DNA from 2 places in the Priestia sp. FSL R5-0597 genome. Region 1 is predicted to be linked to the other one. Evidence: a T-box and tRNA genes for the amino acid it is inferred to sense, from the RefSeq annotation. Region 1 holds a T-box; the other holds one or more tRNA genes.

What was found. A T-box is a leader RNA that pairs with one kind of tRNA and senses whether it is charged. The one in region 1 lies ahead of thrS (threonine--tRNA ligase), so its partner is inferred to be a tRNA-Thr.
Region 2: it encodes a tRNA-Thr, which carries the amino acid that the T-box ahead of thrS (threonine--tRNA ligase) is inferred to sense. The anticodon was not compared.

The regions. Positions count from the first base shown of each region.
Region 1 is NZ_JBBOUZ010000001.1:2,358,751-2,370,377, reverse strand. It holds gene MKX72_RS12025 (MMPL family transporter) at 1-1,426, opposite strand, end outside; gene MKX72_RS12020 (MarR family winged helix-turn-helix transcriptional regulator) at 1,423-1,884, opposite strand; gene MKX72_RS12015 (MFS transporter) at 2,140-3,348, shown strand; gene MKX72_RS12010 (amino acid permease) at 3,416-4,816, opposite strand; gene MKX72_RS12005 (hypothetical protein) at 5,206-5,409, shown strand; gene thrS (threonine--tRNA ligase) at 5,581-6,798, opposite strand; T-box leader at 6,852-7,080, opposite strand; T-box leader at 7,120-7,346, opposite strand; gene MKX72_RS11995 (sulfatase-like hydrolase/transferase) at 7,746-9,488, opposite strand; gene MKX72_RS11990 (hypothetical protein) at 9,653-9,853, opposite strand; gene MKX72_RS11985 (cell wall hydrolase) at 9,996-10,454, opposite strand; gene MKX72_RS11980 (ATP-grasp domain-containing protein) at 10,655-11,627, opposite strand, start outside.
Region 2 is NZ_JBBOUZ010000001.1:592,989-604,615, forward strand. It holds rRNA gene MKX72_RS03125 (23S ribosomal RNA) at 1-1,601, shown strand, start outside; rRNA gene rrf (5S ribosomal RNA) at 1,665-1,780, shown strand; tRNA gene MKX72_RS03135 (tRNA-Val) at 1,887-1,962, shown strand; tRNA gene MKX72_RS03140 (tRNA-Thr) at 1,967-2,042, shown strand; tRNA gene MKX72_RS03145 (tRNA-Tyr) at 2,051-2,134, shown strand; tRNA gene MKX72_RS03150 (tRNA-Gln) at 2,141-2,215, shown strand; tRNA gene MKX72_RS03155 (tRNA-Lys) at 2,220-2,292, shown strand; tRNA gene MKX72_RS03160 (tRNA-Gly) at 2,302-2,376, shown strand; tRNA gene MKX72_RS03165 (tRNA-Arg) at 2,383-2,459, shown strand; tRNA gene MKX72_RS03170 (tRNA-Pro) at 2,464-2,540, shown strand; tRNA gene MKX72_RS03175 (tRNA-Ala) at 2,546-2,621, shown strand; tRNA gene MKX72_RS03180 (tRNA-Met) at 2,652-2,728, shown strand; tRNA gene MKX72_RS03185 (tRNA-Ser) at 2,756-2,848, shown strand; tRNA gene MKX72_RS03190 (tRNA-Met) at 2,874-2,950, shown strand; tRNA gene MKX72_RS03195 (tRNA-Asp) at 2,955-3,030, shown strand; tRNA gene MKX72_RS03200 (tRNA-Phe) at 3,039-3,114, shown strand; tRNA gene MKX72_RS03205 (tRNA-His) at 3,125-3,200, shown strand; tRNA gene MKX72_RS03210 (tRNA-Gly) at 3,212-3,285, shown strand; tRNA gene MKX72_RS03215 (tRNA-Ile) at 3,292-3,368, shown strand; tRNA gene MKX72_RS03220 (tRNA-Asn) at 3,372-3,446, shown strand; tRNA gene MKX72_RS03225 (tRNA-Glu) at 3,451-3,522, shown strand; gene MKX72_RS03230 (M48 family metallopeptidase) at 3,732-4,991, shown strand; gene aceA (isocitrate lyase) at 5,384-6,667, shown strand; gene MKX72_RS03240 (IDEAL domain-containing protein) at 6,863-7,099, opposite strand; gene MKX72_RS03245 (S9 family peptidase) at 7,276-9,255, shown strand; gene MKX72_RS03250 (TVP38/TMEM64 family protein) at 9,420-10,037, shown strand; gene fabG (3-oxoacyl-ACP reductase FabG) at 10,618-11,358, shown strand; gene addB (helicase-exonuclease AddAB subunit AddB) at 11,622-11,627, shown strand, end outside.

The sequences.
Region 1 (11,627 bases):
CTTTGATTCCGTCTGATACAGAGCCCAGCTGTGAATTAACATATAAATCATCAATCTTTTCTCCGGTAGGCTGTGTGATTGTCATAACAGAATCCACGTGATCCACTTTTTCAATTGCTTTGCTTATATTTCCTAAATACGGAATAACATCCGCCTTTGTTAACTCTTTATCTCCTTTAATAATAACATTGACAGGAAATGCTTTTCCTTCTCCCAGTGCGTCACTGATAGCATTTAGTCCTTTTATAGATTTATAATCACTGCTTATTTCAGCAGTAGAATCAAACGATACTTTTGAGTCATACGTTACAATAAAAGGCACGGTAATAATCGCTGTAATGACTAAAAATACGAACGGTCGCGCTACTGCCTTTCTTCCTAAAAACCCCCACAGCTTATTATCGCTATGAGAAGCCACTTTTTTAGACGGCCAAAATAATTTTTCTCCAAGCGTAACCATAAAAAGTGGCAGCAAGGTAAATAAAATCACTAGCAGCACACCAACTCCCACTGCTACGCCAACGGCCGATTGGAAAATAGCAAACTTGGCAAATCCGATGGCTGCAAAACCAATAAATACGGCAATTCCGCTGATGAATAACGTTCTTCCTGCTGTACGGTAAGCCGTGATCGTGGCTTCTACTTTATCATGTCCGTTAGCCAATTCTTCACGGAAACGGTTAAGTAAAAGAATGCAGTAATCCGTACCTATTCCAAACAAAATAGCTACTAAGAACGTTTGCGTGAACGTTGAGATTGGAAAATCGACATTTTTAACTAAAATACCTAGTAACGATTGACTGATTAAGTATGTGATTCCCACAATTAAAATAGGAATAAACGGCGTCACGACTGAACGGAAAACGAGTAGAAGCAAACCTACAATCAAGAAGATAGTAATAAACTCGGTTTTCTTTAACCCTTCTTCTGAACTGTGTGCAAAATCCTGATTAATAAGAGATGCACCTGTTACATATGCCGTAACGTCTTTTGGCACGCTGTCATAAATCTGATTCGCTATTTTTTCAACTTTTTCATCCGATCCACTGACAGTAACCGGAACTAAAACGGTTTTTTTATCTTTAGACATTAATTGGTTACGAACATCTTGATCATCTGTTAAAGGCGTTGTAACATCTTTTACACCTTTAATTTTCTCTGTCTTATCAATGATTTTCTGTATTTGTTTCTCACTATCTTTATCTAATGCGTTATCTAGCTTGATCACCATGCTGATGGTGTTACTGTCTTCCCCGGCATTTTTGAGAATTTGGCTGGCCCTAGATGAAACGGCATCATCAGGAAGCTGAGACTGTCCTTTTTCACTTGCGAGCTTTGTTAAATTGGGTGCCGTTAGCATCAATATGACCGTTAAAGCTAAAATAAAGGCCGCAATCACCCATTTAAATTTCACAATAAATTTCATTTTTTGCTTTCCCCTTTTATAGTTAACTTTTCTTTTGCCATTGTAAGAATTTCAATAAATGTATCTATTTTTTCTTCTTCTACATCATCAAACAAATTCTCAATGATACTAAAACACGCGGCATTTCCGTCATGTATTACCTTTTCTCCTTCAGCCGTAATCTTAATAAGCTTAGAACGTTTATCGCTCTCTAGTTCATTAGTGTCCCACTCCACAAGCCCTTTTTCGAGCAGTTTTTTAATTCGATTCGAAATGGCACTTTTATGAACACCTTGCAAGACAGCGAGACTGCCAGGTGAAGATGGACCTTTAATCATTAAACTATTTAACAAATCAAACTGCTGCCTTGAGACATGTTCGAAGAGGTTATGGCTCAGCTCTCTGTGAATGACTTCTGTTCCTACAAACAGCACTTCTTCAAAAAGTTCTACAGCTTGATATAGCTTGCTTTTCGTCACTTCTTTCCCTCCTTTGCTCATTTAGTTTATAGGTATAAACTATTCAACTTTAAAAATAGTTTATAGGACTAAACTTTATTCTGTCAATAAATTTATGTCTGACTGTCTTCATATATGATAAAGATAAACGGAATCCCGAAAGATACCGCTTACATCAGCTTTTTTGGTTGTCAAAGCTCAATCACTTAAGTATTATTAGTAATTGACTTCTTTTCAAGGAGATATAAATTTTATACACAGAAAGGGTGATCACACATGAATACAACGCATACTAATGAGCAGGTCAGTAAGAAAGATTCCTTTCCAATTGCTCTTATCTCGTTGACTCTTGGAGCTTTTGCTATTGGAATGACGGAATTCGTTATTATGGGGATACTGCCTAACGTTGCAGAAGACCTTCATGTTAGCATTTCGACTGCTGGTCAGCTAATTACGAGCTATGCTTTAGGAGTAGCGATTGGCGCGCCAATTTTAACCATTTTTACTCATCGACTTCCTCAAAAGCTTCTGCTTTGTTTACTCATGCTTTTATTTATTCTCGGAAATGCGATTGCTATTATTGCACCTAACTATGGAATTTTGATGGGAGCTCGTTTAGTTACGGCGTTATGTCACGGTACTTTCTTTGGAGTAGGCGCTGTTATTGCTTCACGGCTCGTACAACCGCATAAGCGAGCAAGTGCTGTTGCAACGATGATGGCAGGTTTAACCATTGCAAATATCATCGGCGTTCCTGTAGGAACATTTATTGGCCAACACTTAGGTTGGAGAGCTTCGTTTGGGGCTATTACCATTATGGGAATCATTGCATTTATCGGTATTATTCTGTTTATCCCAAAGCTTGGTCAAGAAAAATTAACGGGTCTAAAACAGCAGTTTGCTGCTTTTAGCCAACCAAAACTTCTTGTGATGCTTCTTTTAAGTGCAATAGGGTGCGGTAGCTTATTTACTGTATTTACGTACATTACACCGCTTCTTGAAGACGTTACGGGAGTAAGTGAACACAGCGTTACGTGGATACTTGTATTGTACGGATGCGGCGTTACGCTTGGAAATGTTGTTGGAGGAAAGCTTGCAGATTGGAAGTTAATGCCTTCGGTTGTAGGTATCTTTGCTTTTCTTTGTATTGTGCTGACTATTTTTACGTTTACTGTCAAAAGCCCAGCAGCAGCGATTATCACGCTGTTTTTCTGGGGAGCAGCAGCATTTGCTGTAATGCCTGGTATTCAAGTGAAAATTATGAACTTAGCACAGGAAGCACCTGCTTTAGCTTCTACTTCGAATCACTCATTTGCTAACTTAGGAAATGCTTTTGGCGCCTTTTTCGGAGGCGTAATTATTAACCATATGGGACTTACTTCACTTCCTTGGGTTGGCGCCATTTTTGTAGGAACGGCTTTTGTTATTAGCACTTGTCTGTTTATTGTGGAAACACGCAAAAAACATAGTGAACAATCGTCCTAACTGTCTAACAACTGAACAAAAAGCAAAAAAAGAGCCTTTCTTGGATGAAAGGCTCTTTTTTTTGCTTCTAACTCGCTTTTTTCATTTCTTCACTTGTTAATCGACTGTGTTTACGAGAATAACCTATATACACAAATATACCAAGCACAATCCATATGCTAAAATATAGCCATGTTGTTTTAGGAAGATTAATCATTAAAAATAAACAAGACAATACAGATAAAATTGGTAAAACCGGGACAAACGGCATTGTAAATCCACGTTTTAAAGTTGGGTGCGTTTTGCGTAAGATGATAATGCTGACGCCCACCATACCGAAAGTTAAAAGGGCTCCGATATTTGCTAAATTCGCAAGTTCTTTTAAATCGATAAATCCTGAAATTAACGCTCCGATAATTCCTACTAGCCAAGTGGAGAGAGTCGGAACTCCCGTTTTCTCATTTGTTTTAGCAAATGCTTTTGGTAGCAAGCCGTCGCGGCTCATTGAGAATAAAATTCGTGTTGCTGCATAAATGTAGGCGAAAATAACAGCCATAATTCCAATTACAGCTCCTGCAGCAATAACTCCTGCCACTGCATTTTGTCCTACTGAATGAAGAACATAGGCCATTGCTTCTGGAACATTCAGTTCCTTGTAAGAAACAACCCCTGTCATAACAAGGCATACCGCTACATAAATAATCGTGCAGATCACGAGTGAACTAATAATTCCAATTGGCAAATTGCGCTGCGGGTTCTTTACTTCTTCTGCTGATGTAGATAAAGCATCAAAACCTAAGAAAGCAAAAAATACGGCCGCTCCCCCTGTCACAACCCCTTCAATTCCATAAGGCATAAAAGGAGTCCAATTAGACGGCTTCACATAAAAAGCCCCTACAATAATAAAGAGAAGGATAATAAATAATTTAACAAGTACCATAAAATTATTCACTTTTTTACTTTCTTTAGTTCCCCTTGAAAGCAGCCATGTAATAAGAAGGGTAATACAAATAGCAGGAAGGTTCACCAGGCCTCCATTTGCAGGGATCGTAATCAATTCTTTTGGGAGTGAAAAACCAAAGCCTTCTAAAAAATTATTAAAATAAGAAGACCATCCATTTGCTACTGCTGACATCGTTAATAAATAGACGGAAAGCAATGTCCATCCCATTAAGTGTGCTACCACTTCGCCGATGGTTGCATATGTATAGGTGTAAACGCTCCCAGATACAGGTATAGTTGAAGCAAATTCCGCATAGCACAGCGCTGCAAAACCGCATACAATAGAAGCCAGTATAAAAGAAAAAATAACGGCTGGCCCCGCATCGTTAGCAGCTACTAAGCCTGTTAACACTAAAACCCCCGTTCCTATTACGGCTCCAATACCAAGAAGAGTCAAATCGAATGCCCCTAATGTTTTGACTAGAGATTTGTTTTGACTTTGTTCTAATAATTGCTCGATTGACTTCTTTTTAAATAGTTTTCCCATTGCACTCTCTCCTCTCTGTTGCCACTCATCCATTAAAAAACTTAAAAATGACGTCTTTTCCTATTTGACTACGCGTTTTTACTTCAGATACAGAAGTAATTATATAGAAATAATTACTAACTTGTCTATTAGTATACTAATATCATTATATATATTTCAAGAGTTTTTGTAAGCGATTTCTTAATCTCTCTCTATTTTGGCTTTATCAACTAAATAAAGAAATCATCGTTGTGATTATGTATAATAAGTTTGAATAAAATTAATATTCTAAAAAATAAATCGATTTATTTCCAGATAGTTTTTTTCGGTACCTATCTTCAAATATAAATTCCTGACATAGGGATTATTTACAGAACGATGAATGTTTTACCTTAACGGGTGTTATAATGATGAAAACTGAAGCGTATGAAGGGCGGAGAGAGATGCTTAACTTACTTATTGGCTGTATTTTACTAGCATTAGGAGTGTACTTTATGTTTAAATTTCTTTTTTATTCTCCTTCTAAAAAGAAGCGAGGTCAGCAACCTATGAACAAATTGTCAAATGGAGATTCAGCTCCATCAAATGCAAACGATTCGAATGGGATAAGATAATTTTTTTCACAAAATACCGGCGTTTGTCTAAGGCAAAAGTTATACTGCCGATATATAATATCTTATACCCTTCTAGTTCAATATTCCCTTCATTTTGGTGTAAGACAAGATGAAGGGAATCACTATCCGACTTAAAAAATCGGATTTTTCTATTTAGCAAGGTAAATGGCCTCAATAAACTCTGTTTGAATCCATTTCTTTATTCAAGTGTACAGCTGCCTCTTCAACACTTACTGTTCCAATGTTTTTCTTCCCGTGCTTTCGCATAGCAAGCGATTTATTTTCTACTTCTTTATCTCCTATTACGGCCATATAAGGAACTTTGAGCATTTCGGCTTCTCTAATTTTCAGACCTATTTTTTCAATACGATCATCCACTTCAACACGATACCCTTGTGACTCCAGCTCGTGTTTCACCTTGTACGCATATTCCACATGCGGCGGTGCAATAGGCAAAAGCTTAAATTGAACTGGAGCTAACCAAAGAGGAAATTGACCTTCATAATGTTCAATCAAGATGGCCATAAAACGTTCAACGGAACCGTATATAGCGCGGTGAATCATTACAGGACGATGCGGTTTATTGTCTTCTCCAATATACATACAGTCAAACTTCTCTGGCATTAAGAAATCAAGCTGAACTGTTCCGCACTGCCAGCTGCGGCCTAAGGAGTCTAAAATATGAAAATCGATTTTCGGCCCGTAAAAAGCCCCGTCTCCTTCATTCACCTGGTAGTCTAATCCTTTTTCATTTAGCACAGATTGAAGCGACTTTTCCGCTTGATTCCATGTTTCAATATCTCCCATAAATTTTTCAGGACGTGTGGATAGTTCCACTTTGTAATCAAAGCCAAAATGTGAATAAAAGTCATGGATAAACGCTAGAATGCGGCTAATCTCAGCTTCGATCTGACTGAGTTCTACGAATAAATGAGCGTCGTCCTGTGTGAATGACCGGACTCTTAGCAGTCCGTTTAAAGAGCCCGAAAGCTCGTGACGGTGAACCAATCCAAGTTCTGCGTATCGAATCGGAAGTTCTCGATAGCTTCTTCGCTTGCTGTTAAACAATAAAATGGCTCCCGGACAATTCATCGGTTTAATCGCATAGTTTTGTTTGTCAACATTTGAAAAATACATATTTTCATGATAGTGCTCCCAATGCCCTGATTGTTCCCATAGCTCCTGTTTCATCATGATGGGAGTTTTTATCTCTTGATAGCCTGCTTTGTAATGCTTTTGTTTCCAGTAGTTTTCTAACTCATTTCGAACAATCATTCCGTTAGGTAAGAAAAACGGCATACCAGGAGCTTCTTCCATCGACATAAACAGCTCCAGTTCTTGACCTAATTTTTGATGATTTCGTTTTTCTGCTTCCATTTGTTTTGACATGTTCATTCCTCCAATATGTTTTTATTCAACAAAAAAACCGCACTCATCCCTAGTAAAGGGACGAATGCGGCCGTGGTACCACCCTAATTCCGTAAAATACCTGTATGCATTTTACGCTTAAAAAGATAACGGTTTTACCGGTTGCAGTTTCAGTGTATACACATTCCCCGCCGCAGCTCCAAGGTGGTAAATTCATTTCGTTTTCTAAGGGTTCTCAGCCAGTGACCCTACTCTCTGTAAAGAAAATCCAAAAATGATTCATGTCCTTTTCAATGCTTGTATATTCATTTTTTCTACATAAAAAACCGCACTCATCCCTAGTGAAGGGACGAATGCGGTCGTGGTACCACCCTAATTCCGTAAAATACCTGTATGCATTTTACGCTCAAAAAAGATAACGGTTTTACCGATTGCAGTTTCAGTTATGCACATTCCCTGCAATAGCTCTAAGGTGGTAAATTAGATGATTTCTTAAGGGCTCCCAGCCGCTGACCCTATTCTCTGCGAAGAAAACGGCACCTAATTCATGTCCTTTTCATTGCCAAATAATGTTTGTTAGTTGTTAAAAGTGATTATAGTGTATAAATTTTACAGAAGTCAAGAAATAATTTTTATTTTTTAATATTATAGAATTAATTTATGCTTAAATTCCCGAAAAGTTACTTAGGAATATATGGGCTTAAAAAGTTTTTTATTATAATATTAACACCTGCATTTTATTTTGTTTTTACCTTTATTTTGTAAAAATAAAGGCAAAAAAGAAAGATATTACAAGCACTTATTTGCTTTATCTAAGTATTATTAACGAATTAAAATCCAGTACTGCTCAAATCAGAATAAGTAACATAGCACGAGTATCATCAGTTTTTTTATTTATATACTAAAATATTAAATATACCTTTTTCTACTTACACCAATATTAGGCTTGAACTCGTCGAAACTATTTTTTATCTATCTTTAGACGGAAGCCCCTGGTACATGCTTCCACTTTGCGGAAAAATCCGTTTTTTCCTGAGTTGTTCTTTAAGAATAACATCAAGCTGCCGCTGAATTTTCCTTGTTTCATTTGTTGAAAAATACGGGTAAGCCAAATTTACTGTTTCTAACGGATCCTTGGTCAAATTGTACATTTCAATTTGATCCGGAACCGATGTTTCTTTAAGGTTAGTAAGATCTACCGGGTAACTTTCATATTGCTCTCGGTGGATGACTTCATCTTTTTCGTTAGGTGCTGACCGAAATTGCGGATTATCATGGTATCGAGCGTATTTCCAGATTTCCTTTCCTGCGGCTGATTGAAACTCCACAATGACCGCTTGAATGTGATTAGGCTGAACGACTGACGGATAGCTTTCTCCTAAAAAATTTGTTTGGTGAAGTCTTTTTGTGGGGTCATCATCCGTCATAAAGAAAATCGGTGCTTTTTCTTGATGGAGCGATGTTTCTCCTCGCAACGTTCCTGAGAGGTCTCGCCCAACAAATGGATGTACTTCCGTATGACTTTTTTGCAATTGCTTTTGAACAGCGGAAACATCGATATTAGCCAAGCTAAGCATTGTCGGGATCAAGTCAACATGACTAGTCAGCAAGTCTGTACGTTGATAACTAGGAAACAAATGCTTGTTATGAATGAGAAGCGGCACGTGAATCGACTCTTCATACATGTTGTACCATTTTTGATGTAGTCCTCCGTGAGCCCCAAGCAAATCACCGTGATCCGACGTGAAAATAATAATGGTATTGTCATAGAACGAAGATTGTTCTATAGTCTGAAGGACTTTCAAAATTTGTTTGTCAACATTTTTTTGAAGCTGATAATATAAGCGCCGGTAGAAACTAGAATTTGGCGTCGGCTGCAGCGCTTTTGGGTAGATGTATTTATAGCTGCTTTGAGCGCTAGGCTTCGTTTGTAAAGATTCTCTAATAGTAGGTGGCGGCTCGATGTTCGGAATTGTCCCATCAATAGAAAACTGAAACATAGCAAGGTGTTTGGTGATCGCTCCGAACAGCGCAATGTCATGCGGGTTCACAAACGAAGCTACCATGAGCCAAGGCTGCGCAGTCTTTTGATATTCTAATCGTTGAATAAGCTCTATGATTTCCTCTGCATATATTTCGTCTCGTCCACTCACTCCAATGGCCGCAGATGAACCAGAATTGTGCGGGTTTCTTCCTTCCGGCTCTGGACCAATCCACCCTGAAAAACCAAACTTTTCAAGCTTATTAGCCCGTTGATAGAGGCGCTCTTTTTCTGGATCCGGTATTCCTGTTTGCATCTGGTAGCTAGAAAAAACGTTATGTGTTCCTGGAATTAAGATGTTCTCATCAGAAATATGCCATTTTCCTTTATAAAAGGTTTGATACCCAGCCTGCTTAAAATAATCTCCCATCGTTGGGACGGTATTAGGCTGCAGCCAAAACATATCAGGATCTTGTGACTTCTTTGCGATACCTTGCGTTTGGGTCACTCCGTGCAAGGAAGGGTACTGCCCTGTAAACAATGTAGCTCGACTCGGTGAACAGGCTGTAGAACCGACGTAGTGACGAGTAAACCCCATTCCATGCTGTTTTAAAAATTCATGTGCTTTTAAATGTTTTTTTCGCCACTTTTTTACTTCTTTACTTTCATATACGGGTGGAAATCGTTCTTCGTCCACCATAATCAACAAAAAATTAGGCTGCTCTTTCATGTTTACTCCTCCGCGTGTTTATCAAATGTTCTGTATTGATAAACTATGTAAAAAGTACTTTTTTCAGAAGAACGGAGTAAGGTTCATGTCTTTTTATACCCAAACAAAAAAAGACTTAGAGGATTTCTCTAAGTCTTTCATAACGCGTTTCAATACGATATTCCTTATTTTTTGTATGCTTTTAGCTGCTGATTTCGTTTATAGGTACCCATTATACTAGGTATACCTACAATTATGCTTATCATAAAACTCCACATCATGTAGCGCCAATCCCCTGTAACAAGCGCTACTCCCATAAAAAAAATGAGCTGACCAACAAGAGCTAACCATGAAGCTACCCAAGCAAACATCATATTCTCTTTCAAGTTATCACCTCATATTTTTAATTACGAATGACTTCTTTTATTTTACCATAAAATTCTAATTCCGAAGGTTGTTCTACTGTTTATGCTATGTACATAACTAAAAAAGCTAATGACAGCACGTAGCTAGCCATTAGCTTTTTTATTATTTTGCAAATACATGATGCCCTATTTTAATTGTTTCTTGCTTTTGGCGCAGCCATTGATCTCCCGTTTTATCAGGATTAAAGAAGAATAATGAACCTTTTCCTTGACCTTGGAAGTTAATTGCTTCTTCTACAGCTTTTTTTGAACCTTTGTCTGCAGGTTTATTAATTTGACCGTTGCTGACTGGGCTGTACTGACCTTTTTGATAAATAACGCCTTTTACAGTGTCAGGGAATTTGCTGCTGTCGACTCTATTTAATACAACTGTTGCCACGGCTACTTTGCCTGCGTACGGCTCTCCTTTGGCTTCAGCTGATACAAGACGAGCTAATAGTTCTTTATCATTTTTATTTACTTGAATGTGCTGTTCATGAGCGGGTGCTGCAGCAAATGCTGAGTAACCTGCACCAAAACTCGGGATAAGCATTGCGATAGCAATTACTAGTTTTTTCATCATAAAAATAAAAGCCTCCTTGCTATTTCTTGACGTGGTTCATATGCTAGCAGAAATATAGGAGTCTTTCATTGCAAAAAATTATCCAGTTCCAAAAGAAATTGTATATTCTCGTATTTTTTTAACTATTTTTTAATTTGTTCAACTTTCTGTTTTAAAGCAGCTTTTTTCAGACGACTCTGCAGTTTATCCTTTAATAACCTCTATGCGTTTACTTTATTGTCATAAACAACTTTTATTTTATAGTCTAGGTATCTGTAATACTGCTCACAGTCAGAGTAAGAGTCATGAGTCGTCAAAATAAATCCAGGGTACCCTGAAAAGTGCGGATACGGAAAAATTTCTGTACCTTTAGTTATGAACTGAATAACTCTTTTTACTTCACTATCTCTATGCACGTCTTCTACGCCTTGAATTTCTTTGAAAATTCCGTGACCTTGTACAGGAATAATGTAGTTGCCTACTACTTTCTTTTGTTGTCCTTTGTCTTTTAATGCAGGAGGTTTTAAACCTAATACATAGTAAAAAACTAGCTCCATATAGTTAATACCTGTACTTTCTTTTACTATATAATGTGAAATACCAGACCCTCCGATGCGCGCTCCTATTTCAATCACATAAGGTTTTCCTGCTGGGTCCAAGCGTAATTCAATATGAGCGGGGCCATTTTCAATCCCTAAAGCGGTTGCTGCTTTAGCTGCTTCTTGCGAAATAGATTCCCAAACGTTTTCTTCCAGGTGAGCTGGAGCTATATAAACACCTTCTTCAAAAAAAGGCCCTTTTGAATTTCCTTTGTAGCCTATAGAAAGTACATAAACTTTATCTTCTACAGAAAACGTCTCAATAGCAAACTCCGGTCCGTCTATAAATTGTTCAATTACGATACCTGTTTTATTTTTTGTGAACTTACCTAGATCTTCTTCATTTACGCGTCTCACTTTTTCTATACTGTCGATCAGTTCCTCTTTATTATTCGCTCTTGACACTCCTTGACTGGCAAATCCGTTAGAAGGTTTTATTACAACAGGATAGGTTAATAAAAGATCCTTTACTTCCTCTTCATTTTTAATCTCTTTAAAATAAGGAGTATTAAGGTTACTATCTTTTAAAATCTTCCTCATCATCTGTTTGTTGCGACAGTTACTAATCACAAACGGTGATAAGCCCGGCAAGTTT
Region 2 (11,627 bases), 1.8 Mb from region 1:
TCCACCGAATGCCTAAGGTTTCCTGAGGAAGGCTCGTCCGCTCAGGGTTAGTCGGGACCTAAGCCGAGGCTGAAAAGCGTAGGCGATGGCCAACAGGTTGATATTCCTGTACCACCTCCCCGCCGTTTGAGTAATGGGGGGACGCAGTAGGATAGGGTAAGCGCGCTGCTGGATATGCGCGTTCAAGCAGTTAGGCTGATGAGTAGGCAAATCCGCTCATCATAAAGGCTGAGCTGTGATGACGAGGGAATTATAGTACCGAAGTTCCTGATTCCACACTGCCAAGAAAAGCCTCTAGCGAGGCGGGAGGTGCCCGTACCGCAAACCGACACAGGTAGGCGAGGAGAGAATCCTAAGGTGATCGAGAGAACTCTCGTTAAGGAACTCGGCAAAATGACCCCGTAACTTCGGGAGAAGGGGTGCTCTGGTAGGGTGTATAGCCCGAGAGAGCCGCAGTGAATAGGCCCAGGCGACTGTTTAGCAAAAACACAGGTCTCTGCGAAGCCGCAAGGCGAAGTATAGGGGCTGACGCCTGCCCGGTGCTGGAAGGTTAAGAGGAGGGGTTATCCTTTGGGAGAAGCTCTGAATCGAAGCCCCAGTAAACGGCGGCCGTAACTATAACGGTCCTAAGGTAGCGAAATTCCTTGTCGGGTAAGTTCCGACCCGCACGAAAGGCGTAACGATCTGGGCACTGTCTCAACGAGAGACTCGGTGAAATTATAGTACCTGTGAAGATGCAGGTTACCCGCGACAGGACGGAAAGACCCCGTGGAGCTTTACTGTAGCCTGATATTGAATTTTGGTACAGCTTGTACAGGATAGGTAGGAGCCTGAGAAGCCGGAGCGCTAGCTTCGGTGGAGGCGTCGGTGGGATACTACCCTGGCTGTATTGAAATTCTAACCCGCGGCCCTGATCGGGCCGGGAGACAGTGTCAGGTGGGCAGTTTGACTGGGGCGGTCGCCTCCTAAAATGTAACGGAGGCGCCCAAAGGTTCCCTCAGAATGGTTGGAAATCATTCGTAGAGTGTAAAGGCACAAGGGAGCTTGACTGCGAGACCTACAAGTCGAGCAGGGACGAAAGTCGGGCTTAGTGATCCGGTGGTTCCGCATGGAAGGGCCATCGCTCAACGGATAAAAGCTACCCCGGGGATAACAGGCTTATCTCCCCCAAGAGTCCACATCGACGGGGAGGTTTGGCACCTCGATGTCGGCTCATCGCATCCTGGGGCTGTAGTCGGTCCCAAGGGTTGGGCTGTTCGCCCATTAAAGCGGTACGCGAGCTGGGTTCAGAACGTCGTGAGACAGTTCGGTCCCTATCCGTCGTGGGCGTAGGAAATTTGAGAGGAGCTGTCCTTAGTACGAGAGGACCGGGATGGACACACCGCTGGTGTACCAGTTGTCTTGCCAAAGGCATCGCTGGGTAGCTATGTGTGGACGGGATAAGTGCTGAAAGCATCTAAGCATGAAGCCCCCCTCAAGATGAGATTTCCCATAGCGCAAGCTAGTAAGATCCCTGAAAGATGATCAGGTTGATAGGTCAGAGGTGGAAGCGTGGCGACATGTGTAGCTGACTGATACTAATCGATCGAGGACTTAACCAAACTTTTAAAAGCGTAAGCTTTACTCAGCAAATTGTTATCTAGTTTTGAGAGAGCAATCTCTTGTCTGGTGGCGATAGCGAAGAGGTCACACCCGTTCCCATACCGAACACGGAAGTTAAGCTCTTTAGCGCCAATGGTAGTTGGGACTTTGTCCCTGTGAGAGTAGGACGTTGCCAGGCAATGAATAAGACCCCTTTTTATGCTCTTGTAAAAGAGTCTAGGGGTTTTTTATTTGGCTCATTTGTAAAAAACTTATATACACATTTAATGTTGTGTATGATATTTGGAGGATTAGCTCAGCTGGGAGAGCACCTGCCTTACAAGCAGGGGGTCGGCGGTTCGATCCCGTCATCCTCCACCACCGTGCCGGTGTAGCTCAACTGGTAGAGCAACTGACTTGTAATCAGTAGGTTGGGGGTTCAAGTCCTCTTGCCGGCACCATTTATATCGGAGGGGTAGCGAAGTGGCTAAACGCGGCGGACTGTAAATCCGCTCCTTCGGGTTCGGCAGTTCGAATCTGCCCCCCTCCACCATTTTATTGGGCTATCGCCAAGCGGTAAGGCAACGGATTTTGATTCCGTCATGCGTTGGTTCGAATCCAGCTAGCCCAGCCATAGAGAGCCATTAGCTCAGTTGGTAGAGCATCTGACTTTTAATCAGAGGGTCGAAGGTTCGAGTCCTTCATGGCTCATTTTAATAAGCGGAAGTAGTTCAGTGGTAGAACACCACCTTGCCAAGGTGGGGGTCGCGAGTTCGAACCTCGTCTTCCGCTCCATATAAAGCGCCCGTAGCTCAATTGGATAGAGCGTTTGACTACGGATCAAAAGGTTAGGGGTTCGACTCCTCTCGGGCGCGCCATAAACGGGAAGTAGCTCAGCTTGGTAGAGCACTTGGTTTGGGACCAAGGGGTCGCAGGTTCGAATCCTGTCTTCCCGACCATTTATGGGGCCTTAGCTCAGCTGGGAGAGCGCCTGCCTTGCACGCAGGAGGTCAGCGGTTCGATCCCGCTAGGCTCCACCAATGAAATTAAATAATTGTAACGAATAATATGGCGGTGTAGCTCAGCTGGCTAGAGCGTACGGTTCATACCCGTGAGGTCGTGGGTTCGACTCCCTCCGCCGCTACCATATAAGTTACATTTGTTATAAATATACGGAGGAATACCCAAGTCCGGCTGAAGGGATCGGTCTTGAAAACCGACAGGGGTGTTAAAGCCCGCGGGGGTTCGAATCCCTCTTCCTCCGCCATTTATTTATATCATATTCATATCATCGCGGGGTGGAGCAGTTCGGTAGCTCGTCGGGCTCATAACCCGAAGGTCGCAGGTTCAAATCCTGTCCCCGCAACCAAAGTGGTCCCGTGGTGTAGCGGTTAACATGCCTGCCTGTCACGCAGGAGATCGCGGGTTCGATTCCCGTCGGGACCGCCATTTTATTTGGCTCGGTAGCTCAGTTGGTAGAGCAAAGGACTGAAAATCCTTGTGTCGGCGGTTCGATTCCGTCCCGAGCCACCATTTTAAGACGGCGATTGTGGCGAAGTGGTTAACGCACCGGATTGTGGTTCCGGCATTCGTGGGTTCGATTCCCATCAGTCGCCCCATCTTAAGTAACGCGGGTGTAGTTTAGTGGTAAAACCTCAGCCTTCCAAGCTGATGTCGTGAGTTCGATTCTCATCACCCGCTCCAAATAATGGGCCTATAGCTCAGCTGGTTAGAGCGCACGCCTGATAAGCGTGAGGTCGGTGGTTCGAGTCCACTTAGGCCCACCATATTCCACAGTAGCTCAGTGGTAGAGCTATCGGCTGTTAACCGATCGGTCGTAGGTTCGAGTCCTACCTGTGGAGCCATACTGGCCCGTTGGTCAAGCGGTTAAGACACCGCCCTTTCACGGCGGTAACACGGGTTCGAATCCCGTACGGGTCATCTCAAAAGCAGTTTGCATATGCAAACTGCTTTTTTTGTTTGTAAACAGAGTTTAGACAAAAGAATAAACTCTATTTTTCGTTTTTCTATGATTTTCTCTTCACAATTTGCATTTCCTATGGCACATCTCTAAACGCTTGTTCTAAATTTCGAAAAAAAACCTACAATAGTAATAACAGAATACTGTTTGTACAAAAGGAGGGGAATGCGTGAAAAAACTTGTTTTGTGGTCCATCGGAGTTTTTCTTGTGTATGCAGCTTGTATATGGGTGTATTTATTTTATATAAGTGACACCTCTATTCCACAATCATTAAAAGGTACCAGCGTGGATCCTGCTACGTTTATGAATGCAAGAGAACTTATGTTAACCGAAAAATATTCAAAGATTAGAGATGCGCTCTTTTTTATCCGAATTCCATATGAGTGGTTAGGGTTTATTTTAATTTTAGTGTTAGGTGTGTCTAAGAAAGTGAATAAGTGGTCTAAAGACGTCAGTCGTTTCAGTCTTCTCCAAACTGCTATTTATGTATTTTGGTTATCTGTTCTGCTGCTGATCTACTCTTTTCCTATGGACTGGATTAGCTATAAGCTTTCAACGGCTTACCATATTACGACGCAACCTTTCCAAGGATGGATGAAAGATCTTTTTACAGATTTTTGGGTGAACTATGCCACGATGTTTTTAGTGATTGCTGTGTTATATGCATTCATTCGTAAGTTTTCAAAAAGATGGTGGCTGTATGCGTGGCTAGTATCTATTCCATTTACGCTATTTTTGACGTTTATTCAACCAGTGGTTATCGATCCGTTATATAACGATTTTTATCCATTAAAGAATAAAGAGCTGGAGACGAAAATTTTGCATTTAGCAGATGAAGCTCATATACCTGCTAAGCATGTATATGAAGTAAACATGTCTGAAAAAACGAACTCTCTCAATGCATATGTAACGGGAATAGGTTCTAATTCAAGAATTGTGTTATGGGATACTACTCTTAATAAATTGACGGAACGTGAAATTTTGTTTATCATGGCGCACGAAATGGGTCACTATGTGAAGAAACATATTTATGTAGGGATTGCTTCAGCCTTAGTTTTATCGATTGTAGGTTTATGGCTAACGAAACATTTAGCTAGCTTTGTGATTAAGAGATGGGGGAAAGCATTAAAAATCACTTCTCTTAGTGATTTAAATTCATTACCGCTTATTCTACTTATTTTTTCTGTGCTCACATTTGCTGTAAGTCCTTTAACAAATATGCAGTCGCGTCATCATGAACTTCAATCTGACACGTACGCCATGGACTTAACAGGAGATAAACAAGCTGCTATTAAAACATTTCAGGATTTAACAAAATCAGGACTGTCCCAGGTGAATCCGCCGTATTTAGTGAAAATTTTTCGATATGGTCATCCAACAATATTGGAAAGAATTTCATTTGTTGAGAAGTATGAAAGAAATGAATAAGTGATATAAGAAAAAGTAAAGGATATATGAAGCCTTTTATACGTAGGTATTAATAGAAAAGCCTCCTTGCGAGTAGGAAAAAAATTCTAAAAGGAGGTTTCATTTTCGAAAGTACTGTTATATAATAACGTATGTAAAATAAAAACTGTTTTATAACAATAGGGAGGAATAGTTATTTGTGATTGAAAAGATAGCAGTCAAACTTATCAGCGTATATTCACCTCAGCAAAGTCTTACTACATGTCCTTCAACTATTTACTTATTTCATCTACGTTCTTACTAAAACTATGGCAAACTGCTAATTTACTTCATCATGAAACAGACATATTCTCACTGCTGCGTTTTATATTTTTATGAATATAGAATTTTAAATTCATTAGGGGGTATAAAGAATGAAAGAGATTCGTGTAAAAAACCTTGAAGAGAACTGGAAAAGCGATGAGCGTTGGAAAGGAATTGAACGTCCATATTCTGCAGAAAAAGTCATTGGACTGAGAGGATCCATTGATATTGAACACACGCTTGCTAGAAGAGGGGCCGAAAAGTTCTGGAACTTATTAAAAACAGAGCCATACGTTCATGCATTAGGAGCTTTAACAGGAAATCAAGCAGTACAACAGGTAAAAGCAGGGTTAAAAGCCATTTATCTCAGTGGATGGCAAGTAGCTGCAGATGCAAACCTTTCAGGAAATATGTATCCTGATCAAAGTCTATATCCAGCAAACAGCGTGCCGCATGTTGTGAAACGAATCAATCAAGCGCTGCAGCGTGCCGATCAAATTCAGCATTTAGAAGGAGAAGGAGATATTGATTACTTTGCTCCAATTGTAGCAGATGCAGAAGCAGGGTTCGGAGGACAGTTGAACGTATTTGAATTAATGAAAGGAATGATTGAGTCAGGAGCATCTGCGGTACACTTCGAAGATCAATTGTCATCTGAGAAAAAGTGTGGTCATCTTGGCGGCAAGGTATTGCTTCCAACTCAGACAGCTGTGAAAAACTTGATTGCTGCTCGTTTAGCTGCTGATGTAATGGGTGTTCCAACACTTCTGATTGCTCGTACCGATGCTGATGCCGCTGATTTAATTACAAGTGATGTTGATCCTGTAGATCGCCAGTTTATTACAGGTGAACGCACCGCTGAAGGGTTTTATCGCACGAGAGCCGGAATCGATCAAGCTATCGCTCGTGGCTTAGCATATGCGCCATATGCTGATCTAGTATGGTGTGAGACGTCTGAACCAAACTTGGAACAGGCACAAAAATTTGCAGATGCTATTCATGAAAAATTCCCAGGTAAAATGCTTGCTTATAACTGTTCACCATCTTTCAACTGGAAGAAAAAATTAGATAAGAAAACGATTGAAAAGTTTCAAAGAGAAATCGCAAAAATGGGCTACAAATTCCAATTCGTTACGCTTGCTGGCTTCCACGCTTTAAATCACAGCATGTTTGAACTGGCACGAGGATATAAAACAAGAGGAATGGCAGCTTATTCAGAGTTACAAGAAAGAGAGTTTGCTAGTGAAATAAATGGATATACTGCTACAAGACATCAGCGTGAAGTAGGAACGGGTTATTTTGATGAAGTGGCGCAAGTAGTTTCCGGTGGGACTTCCTCTACAACAGCTTTAAAAGGTTCAACAGAAGAAGAGCAGTTTCAGGCGCATAAATAACAAAAAATCTATGAGTGGAACGGTTGTTTACTTCCACTCATAGAAAAAATTCTAACAAAAAAGATTCTTACATCTGTAAGAATCTTTTTTTATGTAGTAAACACGATTTAACAGACAGCTGTTCTTCCTGAGAAGAAAGGTTCTGCCTGTTAAACGTACATATAAATCATTAACATGAATGAACTTCTTGAAATATTAAGTAGATGTTTGAAGTAAGGATTGGTACTGTGCTGATAGCTCATAAAAAGCAGTTTCATCACGTTGATCTAATGCCGTGTTAATGTTTGTTTCTAACAGTTCTTTTTGACGCTTAAAAAGCGATTCATCAATTACCATTTCGATATAAACATCCAACATACTCACAGTATCAATTACTTTTTTCTTGCGAGCGAGGGACTTCATCATTTCCGTGTACGATTTTTCATTGTTCATACCTCATCACCTCTGCACCCTTTTTATTATTATATAGATTAAAAGAAGAAAAAACAACTAATTTTCTAAATTTTTAGATTTTTATTTTTAGAAATGATAAAGTAAGAGGGAAACGCTACTTTCGTTTTTATCGATTGGCTATTTGGTTTAAAAATGAATCCTTGGGGGCGAAGAAATTGAATCATGTAAAAAAGCGTACGGTAACGGTAGAGGATTTGTATGAATTGAAGTCTGTGTATAACCCTCAGATTTCTCCAGATGGAAAAAGTGTAGTTTATACGGTTCGAGAAACGAAAAAAATAGAAAACGGTTATGAGACGAAGCTGTTTATGTTAGATCTTGAAACAAAAAAAACAAAGCAATTGACGTATTATAAAGGAAATAATCACTCTCCTGCATGGTCTCCTGACGGCAGGTGGATTGCTTTTTTATCAGATCGCAGTCAAACCGTTCAGCTCTATCTATTAGCAGCGACAGGCGGGGAAGCAGAAGCACTCACAGATTGTGAAAAAGGCGTTAGTAATCCCGTATGGTCTCCTTATAGTGACGAAATTATGTTTTCTACAAAAGTGGAAGAAAAAGCTGTAAGAGTTGAACAAAATCATGAGCATCCTCAGCCATACGAAGTGGAACGTTTGTTGTATAAATCCGATGCTAGTGGCTATTTAAAAGGTGAATATACGCAAGTTGCGGTCGTTAAACTTAAAAATAAAGAAGTGACGTTTTTAACGGATGGACCTTATCATCACTCTGTAGGATGCTGGGCCCCTGATGCAAATTCAATTGTATTTTGCAGCAGTCGAGGAGAGAATCCGGATTTATCGTTAACCATGGACGTGTTTATTTTGCATCGTGATACTAAAAAGTTAACATCTATTACAGCAGAAACAGGATATTTTCATCAAGTTTCGTGGTCACCAGATGGGTCATACATAGCTTACATTGGAAATGAACGTACATACGGATCGGCTTCAATGAATGACATATATATTTATCAGGTCTCCAATCAAAAAACAGCTTGTATCACTGCAGGTATAGACTTAGAAATAGGAGATATGGTAGCAGGAGATTTTCACTTTGGAAGAACCGCAGCGGGAATTATGTGGAGCAGTAAGGAAGAATTTTATTTTGTCGTAAGTGAAAAGGGTTCTGTAGGCATATATAAAGGAAATGTAAATGGAAAGTTAGACTCTGTGCTTATGGATAATGCTCACGTATACGGGGTATCTGTTCTTCCCAACGGTGAGGAAGCTATCGTAGCAATCAGTACATTTACACATCCCGGAGATCTTTATTCTTTAAATTTAAAAACAGAGGAACTAGTGAAGCTGACAAACGTTAATGATTCATTTTTAAAGCATGTGCAGTTAACGGAAGCAGAATCTTTTTGCGCGACTGCCACGGACGGTATACATATCCACAGTTGGGTCGTAAAAGCGGCTGCTGCCAACGATGTATCTCCAACCATTTTAGAAATTCACGGAGGTCCGCATCTTATGTATGGTCATACATTTATGTTTGAATTTCAAGTGCTTGCATCAAAAGGGTTCAATATCCTCTTTTCTAATCCAAGAGGCGGAAGAGGATATGGTCAAGCCTTTACAGATGCCGTTCGAGGAGATTACGGAGGCATGGATTATATGGATTTGATGGCAGTAACCGACGAAGCAATTAACCGCTACTCTTATATTAATGAAGATAAACTTGGCGTAACAGGAGGAAGCTACGGAGGATTTATGACAAACTGGATTGTAGGAAGTACAAATCGGTTTAAAGCAGCGGTGACGCAACGGTCTATTTCAAATTGGACGAGTTTTTACGGCGTTAGTGATATTGGCTATTATTTTACCGAATGGGAATTGAAAGCTGATATTTATGAGAATCCGGAAAAACTTTGGAACCACTCGCCGCTTCGTTTAGCGGAGAACGTGAAAACACCGCTGTTAATCTTGCATAGCGAACAGGATTATAGATGTCCAATTGAACAAGCTGAACAGCTTTATGTGGCACTAAAAAGAAAAGATAAAGAAGTAGAATTTATTCGTTTTCCTCAGTCTAACCATGAACTTTCTAGAAGCGGTAAGCCTAATTTACGAACGGCGAGACTAAAATATTTAACCAGCTGGTTTAAACGTTATTTGCAGCAGTCTAAGTAAAAGCACATGTTGTTCTAGAGGTTCTGTTCGTGTAAGTAAGGGCTGGCTATATGGCAAGCGCAACAGGGCAGGAAAGATAAAACGCTGTAAAACTTTTGTTTGGTAAAGGAAAGTAGTACAATAAGTGAAAAGTAGCACAGTTGTTTAAATAAGGAGAACATTCGATGGATTTTGAAACATTAAAGCATTATTTGACATTAGACGGCGTCCTCGAGTTATTAAAACAATATCAATCATTTGGGATCATTCCCGGACTGCTGTTGCCTATTTTAGAAGCGTTTATTCCTATCTTGCCGCTTTTTGCGTTTGTAATGGCTAATGCTGCTGCCTTTGGCTTATGGTTAGGCTTTTTAATTTCATGGATCGGGAGCTGCGTTGGATCACTGCTTGTCTTTTTGATTTTTAGAAAATACGGACAGGCGAGGTTTTTACATTTTATCAGCCGCCATGCGCAAATTCGAAAGATTATGATTTGGGTGGAAAGACACGGTTTTGGACCGCTGTTTATTATGCTTTGTTTCCCTTTTACGCCGTCTTCAGCGATTAATGTAGTAGCTGGACTATCACGTGTCAGTATGGCTCAGTTTATGCTTGCTGTATTAGCGGGTAAAATGGTCATGATATTTATGATGAGCTTTATTGGGGCCGATTTTGTTTCATTTGTGAAACAGCCTTTAAAAGCAGTACTTGTTTTAGTGATCATTTTTGTCCTATGGCTTGTTGGAAAGCAAATTGAACGAAGATTAAATGAAAAATCTAAAGTGAAACAGTATGACAAATAGTTTGTTTATATATAACAAATAGTGATGAAAGACTGCTTTTTAATAGGCAGTCTTTTGTTATACATACAGCAGAAGAGGGTATTGTAAACTATGGAAAAACCTTTTCTTATAGGAATACAGCAGCATTTTTGAAAGGCTTTTTGCCTTTTTCTTAAAGAAGTTATTTGTCTGTTTATTCGGTTGGTAGAACAATGCACATACAGAGTATCTGTCTAGTAATGAACAAGTTTTTTGTTTATCAATTGTGAAAAATATGCTAAAATAAAAGAAAAAACTGGGAATAAATTAGACGTCTATTCCTAGTTGCACCTAAGTAATGAACCCTTTGTTTTCTAGAGATATACATGTTTTTTCTCAACATGTATTATCACCTCATGTATTTCAAAACGTTTTCTTAAAAATTATATGAATGATTTTTGAGCTTGACTACTAAGATGTAAGTAGAGGGATCATTACTAGAAAAGCACCGAATGATCATTAAGACGTGCTTGGCGTCGTTTTGAGGAGGGGAATGCGCTACTAAGATTCAAGCGACTTGCTGATTAATCGTTGTTAGTAAGCGTCTTATAGCGCGGGTGACATGAGATTAAAAGATAAAGTGGCAATTATTACGGGTGCAGCAAATGGGTTAGGGTTCGAAGCTTCTCGAATTTTCGCACAAGAGGGTGCAAAGGTCGCTATGGTTGACTACGATGCAAAAGTAGGAGAAGAACGAGCAGCTCAGCTAAAAGAAGAAGGCGGAGATGTAGCATTCTTTCAAGTAAACGTAGCGGATCGAGACAGTGTAGATGCAATGGTAGAAGAAGTCGTGAAACGCTTCTCTAAAATAGATATTTTAATTAATAATGCAGGTATTACCAGAGATGGAATGCTAACTAAATTATCAGTTGAAAATTTTCAAGCGGTCATTAACGTAAACCTTACAGGCGTTTTTCACTGTACGCAAGCCGTTGTACCGCATATGATTGCTCAAGGTAAAGGGAAAATTATCAGCACATCTTCGGTATCCGGCGTATATGGAAATGTTGGTCAAACAAACTATGCGGCGACAAAAGCCGGCGTAGTGGGAATGACAAAAACATGGGCTAAAGAGCTTGGGCGAAAAGGAATTAATGTAAACGCTGTAGCTCCCGGGTTTATTGAGACGGATATGGTGAAGGCGATGCCGGACAAAATCATTGATCAAATGAAATCCACTATTCCTTTACAAAGGTTAGGTCAGCCTTCTGACATTGGTTATGCTTATCTTTATTTAGCCTCTGATGAGTCCAACTATATTAACGGCACAACACTGCATGTAGATGGTGGAATCATGATGTAAAAGTAGAAAATAACTCGCTTTTCTAAAACTTTTCAGTGGTCATTTGGCTACTGAAAAGTTTTTTTGTTGCATCCAGCATTTCACATATGTGCAAAGTGGAATTTTGTCTGCAAGTTCAGTAAAATAATAAGGAGAGAGATAGAGAGATTTAGCTGATTATCACTATAAAATTTTGACGACTGCGTCACGTGTTTGCGTGGCGTTTATCCATTTTGCACTTAAACAACTAAAAATATAGAGAAGAAAAATGAAGGGGTGAAAACGTGGGG